Regions from separate parts of the Lactobacillus sp. UMNPBX12 genome, predicted to be linked through region 1. Evidence: predicted binding sites of a transcription regulator. Region 1 holds the regulator's gene; each other region holds the start of a gene.

What was found. Region 1 encodes LexA, which represses DNA repair genes until DNA is damaged. Its sites were predicted from a motif close to CNAACANNTGTTNG; they were not measured.
Positions count from the first base shown of each region.
Region 2: a site for LexA is predicted at 2,905-2,918, ahead of xerS (tyrosine recombinase XerS). Genes of this name have one in related genera too.
Region 3: a site for LexA is predicted at 3,170-3,183, ahead of recA (recombinase RecA). Genes of this name have one in related genera too.

Region 1 covers NZ_PCYY01000007.1:8,054-15,597, reverse strand. Annotated here, with positions in the region: gene ffh (signal recognition particle protein) at 1-463, shown strand, start outside; gene rpsP (30S ribosomal protein S16) at 551-823, shown strand; gene rimM (ribosome maturation factor RimM) at 890-1,405, shown strand; gene trmD (tRNA (guanosine(37)-N1)-methyltransferase TrmD) at 1,395-2,114, shown strand; gene rplS (50S ribosomal protein L19) at 2,228-2,575, shown strand; gene CP363_RS04050 (SLAP domain-containing protein) at 2,687-3,811, shown strand; gene CP363_RS04045 (uracil-DNA glycosylase) at 4,161-4,820, shown strand; gene CP363_RS04040 (SGNH/GDSL hydrolase family protein) at 4,813-5,592, shown strand; gene lexA (transcriptional repressor LexA) at 5,631-6,257, opposite strand; gene CP363_RS04030 (DUF896 domain-containing protein) at 6,414-6,680, shown strand; gene CP363_RS04025 (YneF family protein) at 6,750-6,968, shown strand; gene CP363_RS04020 (ABC transporter ATP-binding protein) at 7,048-7,544, shown strand, end outside.
Region 2 covers NZ_PCYY01000010.1:64,202-71,745, reverse strand. Annotated here, with positions in the region: gene CP363_RS05735 (DNA mismatch repair protein MutS) at 1-1,769, shown strand, start outside; gene xerS (tyrosine recombinase XerS) at 1,823-2,890, opposite strand; gene CP363_RS05725 (hypothetical protein) at 3,393-3,851, shown strand; gene CP363_RS05720 (DUF5052 family protein) at 3,896-4,507, opposite strand; gene CP363_RS05715 (GH25 family lysozyme) at 4,657-5,814, opposite strand; gene CP363_RS05710 (GlsB/YeaQ/YmgE family stress response membrane protein) at 6,172-6,432, shown strand.
Region 3 covers NZ_PCYY01000017.1:7,057-14,600, reverse strand. Annotated here, with positions in the region: gene CP363_RS07530 (glycosyltransferase family 4 protein) at 1-144, opposite strand, end outside; gene rny (ribonuclease Y) at 249-1,886, opposite strand; gene recA (recombinase RecA) at 2,002-3,102, opposite strand; gene pgsA (CDP-diacylglycerol--glycerol-3-phosphate 3-phosphatidyltransferase) at 3,293-3,853, opposite strand; gene CP363_RS07510 (RodZ family helix-turn-helix domain-containing protein) at 3,871-4,950, opposite strand; gene ymfI (elongation factor P 5-aminopentanone reductase) at 5,018-5,746, opposite strand; gene CP363_RS07500 (pitrilysin family protein) at 5,760-7,004, opposite strand; gene CP363_RS07495 (pitrilysin family protein) at 7,001-7,544, opposite strand, start outside.

The DNA.
Region 1 (7,544 bases):
GATGCGGGAAAATACTTTTGACTTCAATGATTTTGTTGATCAATTGCAACAAGTTCAAAAAATGGGGCCTCTTGACCAAATCATGAAGATGATTCCGGGACTAGCTAATAATCCGCAATTAAAGAATCTAAATGTTGATCAAAAGCAAATTGATCATACTGAAGCAATTGTTTATTCAATGACTCCTGAGGAACGAGAAAATCCTGATATGCTTAATCCAAGCCGTCGCCGAAGAATAGCTGCTGGTTCAGGTCGTCCTGTAGTTGAAGTCAATAGGATGATTAAGCAGTTTAAGCAAATGCGCGACATGATGAGTAAAATGTCTAAAGGAAATATGAAGGGCTTGAGCAATTTGCCTGGAATGGATTCGCCAATGGCTAAGATGGCAATGCGCCGAATGAATAAGAATTTCAAGAAAAATAAGAAGAAGCGTTTACGCAAGGTAAAAAGATTCCATTCTTAAAAAATAAACTGTTAAGGAAAAATACTTTACACCTGTTAAGTTTGGTGGTATATTATTAATCGTTAAGTTTTAGGAGGAAATTAATTTATGTCAGTTAAAATTCGTATGCACCGTGCTGGTGCCAAGAGAAAGCCATTTTACAGAATCGTTGTTGCAGACTCACGTATGCCACGTGATGGTCGCTTCATCGAACAAGTTGGTTACTACAACCCAGTTTCACAACCAAAGGAATTGAAGCTTGACGAAGACAAGATCTTTGAATGGTTACAAAAAGGTGCACAACCTTCAGACACTGTTAGATCACTTCTTTCAGGTGCTGGCTTGATGGCTAAGTTGCACGATGCAAAATACAACAAGTAATTTTGCTATTAATTAAAAGCTTGATGCCGTGTGCTTCAAGCTTTTTTTATACCTAAAGGAGAAAAAATGGAATATTACGATGTTGCTCGGATTTTAACTACGCACGGTTTGAATGGTGAAGTTAAAGTTAGTGTAATTACTGATTTCCCTGAAGATCGTTTTGCTATAGGGATGCATTTGGCAATCAAAGATGAAACTTCTCAAGTTTTAACTGTGGCCAAGAGTAGACCTTTTAAGCAATTTTGGTTAGTTCAATTTGCAGAGATTACTGATATTGATCATGCTGAAAAATTAAAAGGAAAAATACTAGTTGTTAGTGAAGCCGACCGCGGTGAACTACCTGAAGGCGTTTATTACTATAAGGACATCTTTGACTGTGATGTCATTGATGAAGAATCCGGTAAGCGCTTGGGTAAAATCACTGATATTGAATCACCTGGTGCTAATGATATTTGGCTAGTCCATGAAGATAATGGTAAAGAGTATTGGATTCCTAATATTGCATCGGTGGTTAAAAAAGTAGATGTAGCTAATAAAAAAGTCTATGTTGAGTTATTGGAGGGCTTACGCGATGAAGATTAATGTATTGACACTTTTTCCTGATATGTTTGCTCCTTTGCAAGTTTCAATGTTGGGACGTGGGCTTGAAGATAAAAAATGGGAGCTTAATTTAGTTAATTTTCGTAATTTCACTACCGATGTACATCATCATGTTGATGATACGCCCTATGGTGGTGGCGCTGGGATGGTTTTGCAAATTATGCCGATTAAAAAAGCACTTGACTCGTTACCATCTACAGGTAAGGTAATTATTACTGCACCACAAGGTAAAACTTTTAATGAAAAAATGGCGCAAAGCTGGGCCCAAGAAGATGAATTAACCTTTATTTGCGGACATTACGAGGGCTTTGATCAGCGGGTTTATGACTTGGCTGACGAAACTGTTTCAATCGGTGATTATGTTTTAACTGGTGGTGAATTGCCAACAATGAGTATGATTGATGCTACAGTAAGACTTTTACCTGGTATTTTGGGCAATGCAGCTAGTCCAGTTGAAGAAAGCTTTTCACATGGGTTGTTAGAATATCCGCAATATACGCGTCCAGCAGATTTTGAAGGGCAAAAGGTGCCAGAGATATTGACTAGTGGCAATCATCAAAAAATTGCACAATGGCGGCATAAAGAGGCTCTTAGAACAACATATTTGCATCGACCTGATTTGCTCAAAGAACGAGTTTTAACAACTGAAGAAAAGAAAATGTTGGCAGATATTAAAGCAGAGCTTGATTAAGCAAGCTCTACTTGATATACTATTCATCGTGGCGTGACCACAATGAATAAGTTTAGGGGTGTTCCGCTGGCGTTGGTACGTTGATGAATGCCGAAGAAGGAGAAAAGTATATTATGGATCCATTAATTCAAGAATTAACTAAAGAACAACTTCGTGACGATATTCCTGCATTCCGTGCAGGTGACACTGTTACTGTTCATGTACGTGTTGTTGAAGGTACTCACGAACGTATTCAGTTGTTCGAAGGCGTTGTAATCAAGAAGAAGGGTACTGGCATCGGTGCTACTTACACAGTTCGTAAGATTGCTTCAGGTGTTGGTGTTGAAAGAACCTTCCCAGTTAACGACCCACGTGTTGCTAAGGTTGAAGTTAAGCGTCATGGTCGTGTACGTCGTGCTAAGCTTTACTACTTACGTGAACGTCACGGCAAGTCAGCAAGAATTGCTGAAGCACGTCGTTAATCATAACGTCAATCATAAAAAGGTCAGTTCCAGTGGAACTGGCTTTTTTTCTACCCAAAAGTTGTATATAAAATGCTATGATGGAGTTATGGAATGAATGAGGTGAAATAAATGAAGTTCAATTGCAAATTTGCACTTGTGGCAGCAACCGTATTGACAGTAGCACCTATATTATCTTTTCCCAATATCACGACTACGGTACAAGCAACGACGAAGAAAGCCCAAGCAGCTAAGAATACAATCCAGGTAAATAAAGCACCAATAATTTATGATCGTGCAGGTAATTATAATTCGAAATATCATCAAAATATCAAAGCTGGTACTCGTTTAAAATATAGTGGCAAGACTTATATTATTCAGCAGCGCTTTGCAGCTGGGATTCCTGTGCCAACTAGTCGAATTATTGGTGGTAAGCTTTACTATTCGATTGGTAAAGGAGGCTATGTTAAAGAAAGCGATGTGTTAACCTGGCTTGGTAACACAAATACGGTCAAGTTACATTTTCGGCACAAGAAAAATTATATTTATGATAAAAATGGTAAAAAATTAGTTAGCTATAATGGTGGCAAGAATTATTTTACTAATAAACAAAAACCAAAAATTGAGGTACCATACTATAATTCGCCTAAGCAATTATTTAATATTGATAAGGGCGGTTATATTGATGCCAGCCAAGTAACTACTTTGAATGGCAAGGGAACCGTGTTTTTAAATAATAATGCACCTATTTATGATGCAACAGGCAAGCAAGTCAAGAATAAAAATCTAAAACAAGGCACGGTTTTAAACTATTATGGTAAACCTAAGAAAGCGGCTGCTAATACTCAATTTTATTATTATCAAAATAAAACTAAGATGACTTTACCTGCAATTCAACAGGGTGATCATACTTATTTTCAGATTAGTAAAACACAATATATCAATGCGGCAGACGTTGCTTTAGTAGATGGTAAGACGTTGTGGGATAAAGGACCTGTGAGTGTGTCTTTAATAAATGATGCATATGCGTATACTGCCAAATTTAAGCAAAATAAAAAGGTGCTTTATCGTGCTGGCGCTAAACTAACGGTTGATAGAACCAAAATAGAAGGTGAAAAATCACCTCAACTTTATTTACATGTTAAAGGTACCAAAAACTATCTTTATTGGGGGAATGAAAAAGACTATGGCGCATCACCATTAGATTATCGTCACGGTTCAACTAATTTAATATTGCAGACACTGTTGCATAATTAGTCTGTGTGTAATACTTTTAAACTGATATCATAAAGGACTATTATCTTAATAGAAGGTGATAGCCTTTTATTTTAAAAAGATCACAATGATAAAATGGCTGTATAGTAGTAATGATGAAAAAAGATTGTGAAGAAATTCAGCTGTGAAACGGTTGTGAAACTAAGACAAAAATCACAAAGTTGGCAGATATCTATTACTAATCTTGATATAAAGACATTTGTTATTGTGAAGCTATTTTTGTAAAAAATAATATTAAATGTGGAATTAGCGTTAGAACCAATAGTTATCCACATTTGTAAATGTCCCCAGTAAAGTCGAGTAAAACAAAAATTTAAAAGAAGATGGAAAAATGGATTATCCGAAAAAACTGATTGACGAAGTGAAAGAACGATCTAAAGGCATGCAGCTAGAAGGAATTAATTCTGGCTCGGGTCCCCAACATCCTTTATTAATGATTGTCGGTGAAGCTCCTGGTCGAAATGAAATTGTTAATAATATTCCCTTTAGCGGGGATACGGGTAAGGAATTGGATAAATCATTGAAGCAGATTGGTCTGACACGTGATCAGGTATATATTACATCTGCTGTGAGAAGTCGACCTTTTGCAATCAAAAAGGTTTTTAGCAAGCGTGAAAATAAAGAAGTAATCAAATATCCCAATCGTAAGCCAACCAAAAAAGAGATTCTAGCTCATGCGCCTTTCTTAGATTTTGAAATTGACTATGCTCAACCAAAACTAATTGTTGCCTTGGGTAATACGGGATTAGAACGTCTTTTGGGGTCTGGTCATAAGATTTCAGCTGAACATGGTCAAGTAATTAAAAATACACCAATTTTACGTTTAAATGAAACTAAAGACGGCTATATTTGGTCAAAAGAAAGATACACTATTTTCCCAGAATATCATCCTGCCGCTGTTTTTTATAATCGCAAGCTAACAGATGATATTATTAAAGATTGGGATAAAATCAAGCCGTATGTAGAAAAGGAAAAATCTGAAAATGAGTAATGAAACTTTTTTGATTCCAATTAGACAAAATAATGATTTATCGGATATCGCTTTAAATGAATTACGCATGGATCTAGATGAGCATGCCTTACATCAACGTTATTACACTGATATTGCTTATTTAGCAGGAAATAGTCGTAAGTATAGTCTAAATAGTGTACAAACCGTTGCGAGCCCTTTGATAGGTAAGAAAATTTTATTTTTGGGTTCTTCCGTTACTTTTGGTTTTGGCGCTTTGGGTGAAAGCTTTGTTGATTATCTTTGGAAGCGTGATGGCGTTGCTGCAATTAAAGATGCAGAAAATGGTACGACCTTAGTTGATGAAGATACTTATAAGCCAAACGATTCTTATGTTGCTCGTTTTAGAGAAGAGTTGACCGAATCACAACCTGATGTTTTTGTCTTACAACTTTCAACTAATGATGCAAATCAAAATAAAAAACTAGGCAAAATTACTAATCAAAACTTTGACACCAAAACCATTACGGGAGCTTTGGAATATATGATTTCAACGGCTCAAGCAAGGTGGAAATGTCCAATTTTAATTTATACTAATCCTTATTTTGCTAATCCGTTATACAAACAGATGGTTGAACGAGTACACGAACTGTCTCAAAAGTGTCACATTGAGATTCTAGATTTATACGATCATCCTGATTTTCAGCATCAAGACGCTTTGTATATGGCTGATGAAATTCATCCAACTCGTGCGGGTTATCTAAAGAAATGGTTACCATTATTTGAAGAAAAAATAACTGAAATTTTGGCATAAAGAAAGACCTAGATAAATTATCTAGGTCAAAATTGAAATTAGTCAATGTTATTACGATACAAGCTAACTACCTTACCCAAAATTGTAACTTTAGGTAAAATGATTGGAGCCATTGTATCATTTTCTGGCTGTAATCGGTAGTGATCCTTTTCTTTGTAGAAACGCTTAACTGTAGCTTCATTTTCTTCAGTCATTGCCACCACGATTTCACCATTGTTGGCAGATGATTGTTTGCGTACGATTACGCTATCACCGTTTAAAATGCCAGCGTTAATCATACTTTCACCGTGGACTTTGAGCATAAAGAGTTCACCAGCATCACTTTTTAAGTCTGGTGGGAGTGGAAAGTAGTCATCAATATCTTCAACTGCCAGAATTGGTTGTCCTGCAGTAACCACACCGATAACTGGAATTTCCTTTGGCTTGATACCTAACTCTTTTTTACCCTCACGGGTAATTTCCAAAGCACGAGGTTTTGTAGCGTCTTTTACTAGCCAGCCCTTTCTTTCAAGGCGAGCTAAATGACCATGGACAGTGGAAGTAGAAGAAAGACCAACTGCAGAACAGATTTCTCTAACTGTAGGTGGAATGCTCCGTTTCTCAACTGTATCGTAAATATATTGCAAAATTTCTAGTTGCTTTTTATCGCTTGTTTTTCTTGGCATTTTTAATTCTCCGTTTGTATTTATGGTACTTAATATTATAACCTAATTCTACCAGATAATGTCAATATTCTCAAACAGGCGTTCTTAAGAAGTTATACTTTTTTTATGATAAAAAATAAGGTAGACTAATGATTGTTAATGTGAGGTGGAACTATTATGGATAATAAAGATGCAATGAGTAAAGAAGAAGAAAAAAAGGTAACAGATCGAATTAATGAACTTTACCATAAGAAAGAAAAAGAAGGATTAACTCCTGAAGAAGAAGCAGAAAGAAAAGAACTGCATAAGAAGTTTTTAGCTAACTTTAGAGCAGCTTTTAAACAAGATGTTGAAAACATGGTTATCTTGGATAAGAATGGTAAAGAAGTTACTTCAGAACGAGCTAAACGTGCTCAAAGAAAAAAAGGACTTAGAAAAGATTAACTAGCTCTTTTAATAAGTTAGAGGATTATGATAAAATATAAATGTTAGTTAGATGGAGGATTTAATAAGATGAATTTAGGTTTAGCAATTTTTTTGATCATTGTTGCGCTCTTGGTTGGTGCAACAGCGGGTTTCTATGGTGCAAGAGCATACATGAAGAAGTACTTTAAGGAAAATCCTCCTATTAGTGAAGATATGATCGTTGCTATGATGTCTCAAATGGGACAAAAGCCTTCAAATAAGAAGGTACATCAAGTAATGAACATGATGAAACACCAACAAAGGTAATTAATTTAGATTATTTTTGGAAAGAGGCGAAGGATTTTCTTTGTCTCTTTTTTGTGCAATTTTTAAAATGAGGTGAAATATGGGAATATTTAGCAAACTAGGTTGGTTTTTTAAGGCTGAAAAAAAGCGCTACATTATTGGGATTACTTTCTTAGCGCTGACTTCCTTAGCCAATTTAGTACCACCGCGCGTATTAGGTTTGATGGCTGATCAACTTGATCAAGGACATATTTCCTGGGGCCAATACGGAATGCTGATCATTGCCGTTTTAGCCGCAGCGCTCACTCTTTATATTTTGCGCTATTTCTGGCGTAAGCAAATCTGGGGCGGAGCGGCAGAATTGGAACGGCAGATGCGGTCAAAGTTATTCGATCATTTTATGATTATGGACCGAACTTTTTATCAGCGCCATCGAACGGGTGATTTAATGGCACATGCCACTAATGATGTTTCCGCTATTCAGAATGTAGCTGGAGACGGTGTTTTAACTTTAGTTGATTCTTTAGTTATGGGGCTGTCAACAATGATCGCAATGATTATTTTTGTTGATTGGCGTTTAACAATTGTCGCTTTATT
Region 2 (7,544 bases), on a different contig from region 1:
CAAGTAGCAATTTACATAAAGTAGAACAACTGCTTAATGAAACAGAAGAAGCCGTGAAGATTTTGAAATTACGGCAGCACATTCCTTTTGCCAGTTCTGAGGATATCGAGCATTTAATTACTAAAGCTGAAAAAGGACTAATCTTAACTCCCGATGATCTAGAAAAAGTAGCAGAATTTTTACGAGTAAATCGCCTACTACAACGCTTTTTAGCCAGACATGAGCAGCTAGCACCATTACTCAATGCATATGTCCAAGACATGACGCTATTGCCAGACATTGAAGATGCTATTTATACTACTATTGAACATGGTCAAGTACGCGATGAGGCAGATCGTGAACTAGCAAAAATGCGCCGCGACTTAAAGAAATCTGTTACTGAACTCAAAACTGCATTAAATCATTTTTTGACTAGTAAACCTAATCAAAAAATGATTAGAGACGCAATGATTGTTGAAAAAGAGGGCTACGCTACCATTCCAATTAAAGCAAACTACAAAAATCAATTGTCAGGGACTATTGTGGCTGTTTCTAATGGTGGACAAACCGTCTACTTTCAACCTGCTAAGGTTGTTCGTCTAAATCAGCAAATAACCAATTTAAAGGCACAAATACGTAATCTAGAACTAGCAATCTTAGGTGCTTTAACTGCAAAAATATACGACGTGAAGGATGATATTAAGCGTAACATTGAACTAATCACTTTACTAGATATGATTTTTGCTAGGGGAAAGTTTGCACAAAAATATAATTGTATTAGGCCTAAAATTAATCGTGAAAATTCTCTTGTTTTACGTGCAGTGCGGCATCCCTTGATCATTAATCCTGTTCCGTTAACCTTAGAATTAACCCAAGAAAATAGTGTTCTAATGATTACAGGACCAAATGCTGGTGGTAAAACCGTCGCGCTTAAAACTACTGGTTTGATGATTTTAATGACCGAACTAGGTCTGTTTTTACCAAGCGATAAACCATGTGATATTCCATTAATGGATGACGTTTTTACTTTAATAGGTGATCACCAGGACCTAGATAATTCTCTGAGTACTTTTTCAGCCGAAATGAAAGATATTGCCATGATTACCAAATATGCTCAATTCCATAGTTTAGTATTATTAGATGAATTAGGGACAGGGACAGATCCAAATGAAGGAAGCGCACTCGCTATTGGAATTCTACAAGAGTTGTATTTACGTGGCTGTTTAATCATGGCCACAACACACTACAGCTCTATTAAGGATTTTGCTAAGCAGCATGATGGTTTTATCACAGCTGCAATGGATTTTGACTTAAAAAATCTGCAACCTACTTATAAGTTAAAGATAGGAAGTATTGGTAATAGTCGAGCACTATGGATCGCCAAAAAATCAGGTATTCCAGAAAATGTTCTGCATCAAGCAGAAGCCATATTAGCGGGTAATAATTTACCTTTATCTTTAAAAAAACGTTTCGTTCACCAGCGGAAAAACAAAAGCAACCTGGTTGTTAAAAAAGAATTTCATAAAGGTGATATTGTATATGCTACCAATTTAAAAGAAGAAGGAATCTTTTATAAATATCTTCCTACCCAAAATGCAGCAAAGATATTTGTGGCAAAAGAATTTGTAGAAGTACCACTCAGACGTTTACAATTAAGACGACTAGCTAAAGACTTGTACCCAAAAGGATATAACTTAGATTTACTCTTTGTTAAAGACTGGCAAGATTATAAGTTTAATCGTGATCTAGATCGTGGCTCCAAAAAAGCTTACAAGAAATTGAAACATTAATAAAAAACGAGTTTGGAATTGAATAGCCAAACTCGTTTTTGCATTTAATTTGATTAATCGTGATTTTCTTTTGAGATCTCATTGAGAGCCGCACGCTGTTTTTTCTGATCAACATGAGTATATAGATCGGTGGCTGAAGTGCCTTTTTGACCTAGCTGTTGTGCTACAAGCACTTGATCTTTAGTTACTTCATAGAGCTCAGAAGCAACCGTATGACGTAACTTATGTGGGGTAAGGGGATGACCAAAAGCTGCAGAATACTTATTGATCATTTTTTCAATTGCGTTAGTTGTAATTCGCCGCGTTTGACCATGCCATTGAGTTAAAAAGAATGCCACTTGCTTACTATCTGCATGATAGCGTTCATTACGAATACCTTTATATCGCTTGATATAAGGAAGTGTCCATTCTGCAATTGGTACACTATCTTTTTGTCCGCCTTTTCTAGTTACATCTAGTACAGCATCCTTAAGGTTTAAATCACTCAAATCAACGCCAGCACATTCAGACACCCGAATGCCGGTACCTAAGATTAATGCAGCAATTGCCATGTCACGTTCTTTGTTTTGCTTAAAACCAATCTTTGCTTGCTTATTACAATGGTTAATATAGTCCTGATCAATAAAAGTCAAAAATTCAAATTTTAACTTACCAGTGTACATGTGGCTTTCAAGTACATGAGCCCGATAATTAAGTGTTTGCGTATCATTTAAAGAATTAATTTTAAGCATTACATTCCGCTCAAAATATGGCTCACCATGATTATTGTCGGCAGTAATGGTTAAAAACTTAAATAGGGAGCGTAAAGCATTAATTGAGCGATTAATCGTAGTGGGGGAGTTTAGTCGGCCTTGCTTATTACGGGTATGTCCTAAATAATCAATATACAGCATTATGTCATTGCGACGTAAGTTGGCTAATGTATCCGTAGTAACATGAGCATTATCTGAAGCAGAAGAGATATTTTCTTGACGTAGCCAATCGAAGAAGCGTCGAATTTCAGTTAAGTACTGGTAAGTAGTAGTTAATGAATGATTAGTACCAAGATTAAATTGCTTAACAAAATCAGGCAATTTATTTACTTCAATTTGGATCAATTCTAGGTATTTAGCAGTTTCCATATCTGCTCCTTTCACGAACTAATGTTTATATTATATCATACAAATACGTTAATCATAAAAAAATCACCTATTCTCAGGAATAGGTGATAAAAAACAGTCTAATTTAAAATTACTGCGCTCATTCGAACGTGAATATCTATAGTACTAACGTAGAAAAATGATTGCAACTAAATTTAACTTAGATAATCATGTCACTATAACTAGAATACCAGCAACGCTTATAGAAAACTCTTAGCATTATAATTATAGCAACAGTGATTGCTCGTCAGTAAGTAAGGGCAAATTACATTTAGTAATTCAAACATTACTTACAAACATATGTTGTTTGTATGGTACAACACTTTTCAATCGTTTATTTTATGCTCTTTATTGCTAATGTTCAAGTAAAATATAACATTTTTTATAAAGAATCGAAAAAAGCTTATTTTCCTTGTTTAGTCGTATTTTTTGGCTAAAAATTGTACAATAGATGAAAATACATTATGTGAGATGAGGAAAAAGTATGACAAAAGAAATTAGTGTAAACTTCCAAGCTAAAAACCCTAGTGGTATCAAATTACTGAATCGTCTATATGATGGTCACTTAGTGTTAAACGACATTGGCGTTCGTTTAGATGAACAACTTAATAATGAAGATGAAGAATTGACTGTACCAACTCAAGCAGATGTAGATAACTTGAGTGAGACTTTTGGTAAAACTGTCACAGTTTTCAGTGATATTGCCGATGCATATGGGGATGTAAATAATTTTGCGGAAAACTTTGGTGGCACCACTAAGATTTTTGCTCAAAAGTTAATTACTGAACTAGTAGATTTCAATAATGGTATTGCGGACATTGGAGATTCCGAAGGCGGTTTAGAAAACTACGATAACGATAAGCTTAATGACTGGATTAATCAAGTAATGAGCGACATCGTTGAAACTAATGAAGCATTTAATGCATTAATTGATGATAAATAATAAAAAGTGTCAGTCCTTAAAATGAGGATTGACACTTTTTATCGTTAATTGCTTTTTAAACTGGACATTGGATAAACTGTGTAATCAGCACGGTAAACAAATAGACGATGACCATCAATCACAAATTGAGTTGCATTCTTCATATCACTCTTATGAATTGAGACGTGATTTCCAATAAAGACAGCAATCGGCATTCCTAATTGGCTTCTAATCATTACTACTCTTGAGCTACCATTCCAATCGTTTTTAAAATTCTGATACATTGTATTTAACAGAGGAACAGAACGATTTTGATCGTCGATCTTAACTTTTTTGTTAAATGCATCCTCGTAGTTTTTCAGTCCTTCATAGGCAATCATAGTAGAACCAACGTGAATCATTCGATTATTGCCATAGTCAACATCAATTACGCTAGAATGTTCAGTGCCATTACTACTTTTCTGTGACATCTTTTTATCAGTATGAATATTAACTGACTTAGCTTTGATCTGGTCGATCTTTTGTCCATTAGAATCATACGTTGATACTGTTAAGGGCAATGCCCCAATCTTAGAGCGCATAGATAATTCCCAGTTTTGAAAATCACTACAACCAGTCAGAGAAAGCAATAATACTCCAAGACCTAAGAATAAAGCTAACTTCTTTTTAAATTTCATCCTTATCTTATCCTCGTTTCTATATAATGCCTTAATTTTAACATGGGTAAAAAAGGGATGCAGATAAATAAATTGGAAATGATTCGTCAGTTCATTTACGTTTTAGGGATGCATCAAAAAAGCAGCAAATATTTGCTGCTAAAAATAAATTAGAACTTGTCTGCTTTAACGTAAGCATTTTTACCAATTCGATAGTAAGCTTCATTATTGATGTAATGTTTAGGGCCATAAGTCTTGATCGGTGAACCGGATTTTTTAGTAGACCATTTTGTATTAATGGTGCCATCATTTTTATACACTTTAGCATCAGCTTTAAAGACGCGTGAATTGCCTAGTACGTTACTTGCCATCACATACTTGTCTTCACCGACACGAATCATTGATTTGCCTTTAATTCTCACCTTATTGTCATAATAAGTAATAGAGCTGTAAGCATTATAAAAATCATTTGTCCGGTTGCTATTTTTGTCATAAACATATGACTTGTACATAACTGTAGCTGTTTTCTTGGTATTGGAGGCCTTAGGAGCCTGTGAGACTGCCGCGTTACCTGCGATTGATAATGGCAAGACTGTAATATTGCCATCAGTATTCATTCCGCGCCAATTATCTGTGAACTGCCAGATTGCGACACCATCCATTGAAGGGAAGTATTTAAAGTTGGGTTGGTCTACTCGGCCTGAAATCGCATATGCGGCTACCCAGAGTGAATTAGGATACTTGTTCACGATAGATGGAGTATTAATATTGTTTTGCAAAACGGAAGAACTAGCATAGAGAAGTGGTTGATAGCCAGCCGCCTTAATTTGATCCATAAAGGCAATAATAGCCTTAGCTGTTACATTTTTACCATTAGTAATGATATTGCCCTGACCAGTTTCATAATCGCAGGCTAAGTATGAGCCAGCTGGTAATCCCAACGCCTTAGCAGAAGAAATTGCGTATTGCGCTTCGCGCTTAGCGGCCGATGAACTTGAACTAAAAGTTGCAAAATGATAAGCCATCGGCATCATATCATTAGCAATAGCAGATTTAATCTGATTGGCTGCCTTAGGGTTGCGATAACTGGTTCCCTCACTAACTTTAACGATTGCAAATTGAGAACCAGCCTTGGCATGAGCAGTTAAATCTGCGCTTTGGTAGCTGGCAACATCAATTCCAAGGGCTTTAGCAACAACTGATGTTGATGAAGCTTGCACAATGCTCTCTGAGTCAGAGAAACGAGTCATTTGAGATAAAAGTGTGACACCTGCATTCGTTAACATAGTTGCACATGCTAATTTAATAATTGATTTCCTTTTAAACAATTTATGTCCTCCATACTTAGTGGAGAGAATCTTATCTATATCTCTCACATAATTTATACTTTATAGACTACAGATATAGTTCTCAAAAGGCAATAGATGAGATCATTTATTAATATATCAGTAATCAAACCGAAAAAAATTGAAATCAAATTGAGATATACAATAGACAAAAAATAAAGAATTAGTCGTGGCAAGAAATATGCCCCAAATCTAAAGAAAAGTATAAGACAGTCAAATAATATATTTTAAAAGTGACAAGAAACAGTTCATTCGCTTAAAATAAAGATAGTTAAAGAAAGCGCTTTGTTTAATCAGAAATGTGATAAGATATTTTGCAAGAAAGCAAAGGTGATCAAAATGCTACATTGGATTTGGGTATTAATTGTTGGTGGAGTAATCGGCTTAATTGCAGGTGCTTTAACTGGACATGGTAAGTCAATGAACTGGATTGCTAATATTTTAGCAGGATTGGTTGGATCTTCACTAGGCCAAGCCCTTTTAGGGGAATGGGGACCGAAGGTTGCGGACATGGCAATTGTACCGTCAATTTTAGGTGCGGTTATCTTGGTAATCGTCGTTGCCTTCATTATGAATAAAATTAGACCTGCAACAGATTGATTTTATTCAGATTTTTATTCTAGCTAGATAAGCAAAGAGCCTGATTGGACGAGTTATGTCTGATTTCGGCTCTTTTTTCGTCTTCCCTGGTCAGCAGAGGAGGGGAGATAGAGGTATAAGGTTATAATAATGAATTAAAATGTTGCTTGTTTGTATAAAGATTGAGTAACCACGACAAATTAATTCATTAAAAAGAAATCTTAGAGTGATTCTCAGCATTTTTTGAAGATTGAAACTTTATTTAGATGTCTTATTCATGTAAAAACACAGATTTAAATAGCGACTTGAGTCATGAGTTTAGTAGAATTATCATTTTTACCGCTTGATTATTTATTTAAGAAATTTCAATATGTGTATTATTACAGCCAATCTTAAAAATAGGGAATAAGAATAAATATAAAAGCACTTAATACCGATTTGTATGTAGCAAAAAGAGCAAAGAATTTATAAAATATTTTTTTACGAATTTAAAATGAAATACAAAACGTTAAAACAATAAAAATAACAAAAGCACAAAAGCACAAATTTACCAAAATTAGGCTTTTGCGAGATAGGTTTATCTAGTGATCATTAAAATTTTTGTTTTAAAGAAAGTTATAGCATAAAAATAAAAAATGGCTTTATAGATACTAAAGGCAAAACTAGCAAATATTACTCAACTATTTTCATTATTTTTAATTAGAATTACTTTACCATAACTGTTGCAAAATACTTCTCTTTGAAGGTTGTTTTATTGATTATTGTCAGCATATTATTCAATTCAGACTTTTAGCCATAAAATATACAGATAACTAATCATCTAAAAAATTATCTCAAGAATATCTAGGATACCATTGATTTACTCTTAGCCATAAAAGTAATTTTATCTAGCTTGATTAACTTGATGAAAAACTATAATTCCAACCATCAATAAAACCATTACTTTTAAAAACTGGTTCATACAAATGAACAACTAACTATTAAACTATAAAACAACTATTGATCAAAATAAATGAATTTGGTCATAGAATTGCGATCTCAGCATGTAAAAATTTATTGAGAGTTGATTTTCTTATCATAGTCAGAGTAAATGAAGTAAAAACAAAAATTAAAAAAGCAAAATTCATTTTTTG
Region 3 (7,544 bases), on a different contig from region 1:
AATCGTTGGCATTGGTTTCTTATTAACTCGCCGGGCATTAGGATTATCAACAGCTCCTAAGACAAAGGCAAGCCGTCGAATAAACGGTGTAATTGCCGCTGAAATAATTACTAATAAGAATAATTCAACAATAATTTTAAACATATTTGGCTACTTTCCTTATTTACTTGTTCTAATTATACAAGTAGTCAGTATTTTGCACAAATAGCAAAAAAAGTTTGGAAAAATTATCTTCCAAACTTTTTAATTTATTTAGCGATCGCCACAACTCTTTTTTCACGGATAACGGTAATCTTAATATTACCTGGATAATCAAGTTCTTTTTCAACCTGATTACGAATATCACGTGCCAAAATAACTGTCCGATCATCTGAAATTTCGTCAGGTTCAACCATCACACGAACTTCACGTCCCGCTTGAATTGCATAAGCCTGCTTAACGCCTTGGTAGCTCTTAGCAATCTTTTCCAATTCGGTCAAACGTCTAATATAATTTTCCAAACTCTCGCTTCTTGCACCAGGACGAGCACTAGAAATCGTATCTGCTGCAACAACAAGTTCAGCAATAAACGACAACTTAGGCACATCGCCGTGGTGTGCAGCAATCGCATTTACTACAACATCTGGTTCATGATATTTACGAGTTAATTCAACCCCAATTTCTACATGGGAACCTTCAATATCATGATCGATGGCTTTACCAATATCGTGTAATAACCCCGCGCGAACTGCTAATTTTTCATCCAAGCCTAATTCTGCAGCCATCGTGCCTGCTAGCTTACCAACTTCAATTGAATGTGACAAAACATTTTGTCCATAAGAAGTACGATATTTAAGACGACCTAGCGTCTTAACTAATTCAGGATTCATCCGGTGAATTCCCAGCTCCATCAAAGCACTTTCACCTGCTTCATAGATGTCATCGTTAACTTCTTTTCTGGCCTTATCGACCATTTCTTCAATTCTAGCTGGGTGAATGCGGCCATCCTTGATTAAGCGTTCCATCGCTCTTTTGGCAATTTCACGTCTAATTGGATCAAAACCACTCAAGGTAACAACCTTTGGCGTATCATCAATAATTAGATCTATTCCAGTCAAAGCTTCAAATGAACGGATATTGCGTCCTTCACGACCAATAATCCGTCCCTTCATCTCTTCATTTGGCAGATCAACAACAGATACAGTTGTTTCGGCAACTGTATCTGCCGCGCTACTTTGAATAGCATCCACAATGACCTGATTAGCATAATGATCAGCTTTAGCTTTTACTTCTTCGTTACTATTTCTGATCATCTCGGCTCGTTCTTTGACTAGTTCATCAGATAATTGACTAAGCACAATCTTCTTGGCTTCTTCCTCATCCAACTTAGCTACGTCATAAAGCTTTTGCCGTCTAGTTTCTACTAATTCTTCAGCCTCAGTTAATTTTGCCTTTAAGCTAGCATACTGCTGCTTTAATTGGTCTTCCTTTTGCGTGAGTCCACTTTCACGTTCATCTAATAAAGAATTCTTATGATCTAAGGTATCTTCACGTTGTTGTAAACGATTTTTCTCCCGAGCTAAATTATCTTTCTTGGAATTTAACTCATCCTCGGTCTTTTGCCTAAAATCACGAATTTGTTCTTGAGCTTCAAGAATTTTTTCTTTTTTAGTATTTTCTGCACTTTGCTTAACAGCCGCTGCTGCTTGCTTTTGTGCATTAACTTCAGCTTGTGCTGCAGCAACCTGTGCCTTAGCATCAGCCAAAATGTGGTCAGCATCATTCTGGGCATTTTGAGCTTTTTGTTCCCAAGAATGCTTGCGAATTGCATAACCAACCACTGAACCCACCAAGAGTGAAACAATGGCAGTTGCGACGGGAATCATAATTGTTAACATATTATTCATGATTACTATCGCCTTTTTTAGAATTATTCACACAACTTTTATGATAAAGAACCTATCTGTTCATGTCAATTAAATCAAAAAACCTTGGAAAATAAATCCAGGGTTTTTGACATAATTATTTAGCTTGATCAGACTTTTTATCTGTAGCAGCTTCTTTTTCTGTCTTGGCTTCTTCGCGCTTCTCCTTGATCTTTTCTGGATCTTCACGATCAGCAATTGACTTTTCATCAATCCCGTAAGCTTGACGCACTTGCTTTTGGATATCTTGATAAATATCTGGATGCTCTTCTAGATACTTCTTAGCATTCTCACGTCCCTGACCAATTCGATCACTCTTGTAAGAGTACCAAGAACCTGCTTTATCGATAATGTCCTTATCAGCAGCCATGTCCAGTAATTCACCACTTTGTGAAATTCCCTTACCGTACATAATGTCTACTTCTGCCACCTTAAATGGTGGAGCAACCTTGTTCTTAACAACTTTAATTTTAACTCTGTTACCAAGAACATCTCCTGATTGCTTAATCTGTTCAGCTCTTCTTACTTCCAATCTAATAGTTGAGTAAAACTTAAGAGCACGACCACCTGGGGTAGTTTCAGGATTACCAAACATTACCCCAACTTTTTCACGAATCTGGTTAATAAAGATGGCAATAGTCTTAGTCTTAGAAATATTACCTGATAGCTTACGCAAAGCTTGACTCATTAATCTCGCTTGTAAACCAACATGGGCATCCCCCATCTCGCCTTCAATTTCTGCTCGTGGTACTAAGGCAGCAACAGAGTCGACTACTACAATGTCAATTGCCCCACTGGAAATCAAAGTATCAGCGATTTGCAAACCTTCTTCACCAGTATTAGGTTGTGACAAAATTAATGAATCAATATCTACACCTAAAGCTTCAGCATAAGCAGGGTCCATCGCATTCTCTGCATCAATATAAGCTGCAGTACCACCACGCTTTTGTACCTCAGCTACAGCATGAAGGGCTACAGTAGTCTTACCAGATGATTCTGGGCCATAAACTTCAATAATACGACCACGAGGATATCCACCTACACCGATAGCAGCATCTAAAGCTAATGAACCTGTTGGCACTGTTGAAATTTGCGTATCAGCTTTTTCGCCCATCCGCATTACAGCACCCTTACCGAAATTCTTTTCGATTTTTTTAAGCGCTGCATCTAAAGCAGCCTGTTTTTCGTCTTTGGCCATTAATGTCCTCCTATTTTTCGTACCTAATAATTATACTTTGACCGCCGTCCAATTTGCAAGAGAAATGCAAACGAACGTTCAAAGGATTTTTTACCCTCTATTATTTATTACGCAAAAAATCGCCATTATTTTTTTACAAAATAAAAAAGAAGCAAATGCTTCTTTTAATCATTCTTGACTTAATACTATTTTACATTGAGCCCTTGAATACGCCCCATGATTGGTGGAAGTAATCGTAACCTGAGTAAATAGTAAAGATCAACGCAAGGTAAAGTAAGATAGTACCAATGTGGAAGAAGTCACCAATCAATAAGAAAATGATTGATAACATTTGGCAAGTAGTCTTAATTTTACCAGGCATCTTTGCTGCTAAAACTTGTCCTTCATTTTCTGCTAAGATCAAACGCAAACCAGTAACAGCCAATTCACGACAAACGATGATAGCTACTACCCATGCTGGAGCAAGTTTCAATTCAACTAAGAAAATGAAAGCAGTCATAGTTAACATCTTATCAGCTAATGGATCAGCAAACTTACCAAAATTGGTTACCATATTACGTGAACGCGCAATGTGACCGTCAAACCAATCAGTAGCCGAAGCAACAGCAAAAACGATAGCAGCAATAACACGACTCCAAACAACAGTTGAGCCTGCTGCTTGAACACTAGCATTCCCACCAAAAATGATGATTAACATAAATACTGGAATCAAAAAGATTCTAAAAACAGTAAGTTTATTAGGTAAATTCATTCTAACACTCCTAGATTTTAATTTTTGTTATTATTTCCACCATCATTGCCATTGTTAGTGTCTGCTGATGATTGAGTAGTAGATGATTGTTGAGTTTGACTACTTTGTTGGGTTTGTTGGCTACTTTGAGTAGTAGTAGATGATTGTTGACGACTGCTTTGATGAGTAGCACTGCTTTGAGTAGTTGTACGGCTTTGGGTAGAACTACTATTGGTTGTATTGTTATTAGTAGAGCCCGTATTATTAGAACTACTATTATTTTGACTAGTAGTTCCCTTAGCCTTACCAATCAACAAAGTAATTGTCCTGTACGCATTGTTTGCTGTATATGGGATTTTCTTACCTGCAATAGTGATTGAAGTACCATTATCGTTGCCTAAAGTAATCACTACTCTCTCTGCATTGCTTGGCAAAGTCATAGTGTGCTTTTGATTAGCAAGTAAAGTTGATTGCCAGCTATTAGCATTACCATTGACTTGTACACCTGCTGAAATATTTTGGTTTTCACCAGCACGCACAACTAGGCGACGGTTTTTATTCAAGCCAGTAACTCGGTACTCATTGTCACTAACCTTAGTAACCTTAACTTTATTGACTACTACTTTTTTAGCTTTCTTAGAAGATGACGATGATGACTTTTGTGATGAAACAGTTACATCATTATTATCAGCTTGGTTCTTTTGACCACCTGAAGAAAGACGAGCATACAAAACGTACACTACAAGAATTACGATAATTACACCAAGTCCGATCGCAATTCGTGGCAAGTAATTCTTCCACAAATTTTTCTTATTGTCGGTGGTTTCTCGTACTTCTTCACTCTTATTATCAATCGAGTTTTCTACGTACTCATCTGGCTTAGCTTCTGGTACATCATCGTGGTAATCACTTAATAACTCCTTACCATCCAAGCCAACAACTTGTGCATATTGACGAATAAATGCTCTAACATAAAAATCGCCTGGAAGTTTATCAAATTCATTCTTCTCAATCGCTTCAAGATATCTGCTCTGAATTTTAGTAGCTTTTTCAATATCTGCAATTGAAAGTCCCTTAGCCTCTCTGGCGCTCTTTAATTTATCTCCGATATCTGCCATATTTACCTCTTCAAATTTTAATTTATCATGTTGAGTATACCATAAAATTCTTATTACAACGTCTTAGTTATAAAAGCCATCCACCTGTAACATAAATTGTCTGTCCTGTTAAATAACTACTACGTCGATCTAGCAGTGTTCTAACCCAGTATGAAATATCACTGCCATTGGCCCAACGACCAACTGGGATTTCATCTTTTACCTCTTGAATCGTATCCTCAGAAAAGAATGCATTCATTTTGGTTTTAACCGCACCAGGCGCAATTACATTAACCGTTAAGTTATTGGAAGCAACTTCACGCGCATAAGCCTGAGCGAACCTGGTTAAACCACCTTTAGTTGCACTATAGACGCTTTCTAATGCACTACCTGCACCACCATAGACTGAGCCTAAATAAACTATACGACTAAAATCTCGTTTCATCAGTTGTGGCTCTAACAATTTAGTTAACTTAATTGGCACAGTAAGATTAATATTAATCAGATCAGTGATATTTGCTAATTTTTCATCACCTAAAAAACCATACTTAGTAATTCCTTGAGCAAAAACTACTGCATTAACTGGCAACAAGTTTTTAACAAAATCTGTTAACTGTGCATCCCCTGTCGCAAAATCCAACTGTAGCGACATAAAATCCTGGTCAGGATGCTTAGCAAACAGCTCTTGAACTAAATTTTCAGCTTTTTGAGAATTAGAATGATAATGCAAGTATAATGACCAACCGGCATCTGCCAAATCTCGACAAATATCTTGACCAATACCGCCAGTTGCACCAAAGACAATTGCTCGCTTCAACTTTATCAACCCCTTACTTGTTTTCTAAGTAAGCAGAACAAAGTTCACTGTCTTTCATAATCTTTTGGCAGTAGTCATAAAACTGATCAAAATTCATCGCCTGCAATTTAGCTATATTTTGTGTTAAATTTTCATGATCTAAATTTTCTTCAATTAATTCAATTGCCAAATAAGACAGATCATTACTTGTCCTAGCAGTGCGTGCTAACCATTCTTTCTTTTGCAAAATGAAGTTTTGTCTAATAAAACGGTATTCCGCTGAATTTTTCTTAATTGGTTCCGTCAATACCCTCTTTATTTCTGCAATTACTTCTTGAGCTTGAGGACTTACACCAAAAATAGTAGCAAAATCGCCCTGCCTGGTGTAATTAACAGAAATCTGCAGCGAATCCATTAACAACTGCTTTTTTCTCATTTCTTCAAACCATGGTCCCATTGCACTTAGTTTTGATTCTAACATTATTTCTAACAGAATTTGAGTCAAATCAAAGCTTAATAATACTTTCTTAAAGTTTTTAAAGCGAATTCCTAAACCAAAGGAATTAGAATTACCTCTGGCTGGCAAGACTTGATCATGTAACATGCGAAAACTAACTTGTTTTTCAGCTGTGCTTTTACCTTTCCCGTGCAAATATTTTTGCTGCAGCTTTCCTACTTGCCGCAAAATCGTTTGCACTTGATTATCAGAAAAATCACCGCAAGCAACAAATTGCATCTTTTCTGGCACATAATTAGCCTCATAAACTTGGGTCAAGTTTTTCACTGTAACTTGATTAATTGATTCTTTCGTACCTACAACTTCGATCCCTAGATTAGAATCACCAAACATATCATGCATAATCGCATTATTTACGCTCCAAGTTGGGTCATCCTGATACATGGCCAATTCTTGTTCAATAATCGGAGCCTCTTGCGCGATATTTTCCTTAGTAAAATACAGCTGCCCTACCAATTCAAACAAGAGATCGATCATTTTAGGCGTATGCTCAATTCCACTACAATAAAACATTGTTTCATTAAAAGACGTGAATGCATTAACGTCAGCACCAATATCTTCAAATTGCGTTGACAGATCACCATCTTTTTTGGCAAATAGCTTATGCTCTAAGAAATGAGCCGAACCGGCAACCTTTTGTGGATCACTACTACCAAAGTCAACAATTATACCGAAAAATCGTTGATAAAAATGTGGCTTTAAAATAATTTCGGCTTTAAAGCCTGACTGATATTCTTTTTTGATAATTTTTGGTGTCATCATTTTAAAACATAACTTTCATTAAAGAATAAATTTTGTACGAAAGCTACTAACTGCTTAGGTGTAGCTCTCCTAATTGCATTTTCACGATCAAAGTCTAAATATCCCGAGAACAATTCATCACGCAACATTTGACCCATCTGCCAGTTTTGACCGTCTAGACCAATCTTCATATTACGCAAAATTGCCTTTTTAGCCTTTTTAAATAAATCATCTTCTACTTCGCCCTGAACTAGTTTACCCATTTCGGATAAAATAATTTTTCGAGCCGCTGCAATCTTACTAGGATCAAGTCCTGCACTGACTAAAAACAAAGAATTATTGGCAAAGCAGCTTGCTTCAACATTATAAGCTGCTCCCAATTGCTCCCGAATTTGCGTAAATAATTTAGATGATTGATCACCTGCCAAATATTGCGATAATAATATTCCCATTACTTGACCGCGATAATCAATACTTTGTTCTAAACCAAAGCCCATTAACAATTGAGCTTGCACATTTCCTTGATCATCCTCTTTTTCAATCAACTTTCTTTTAGCTGGA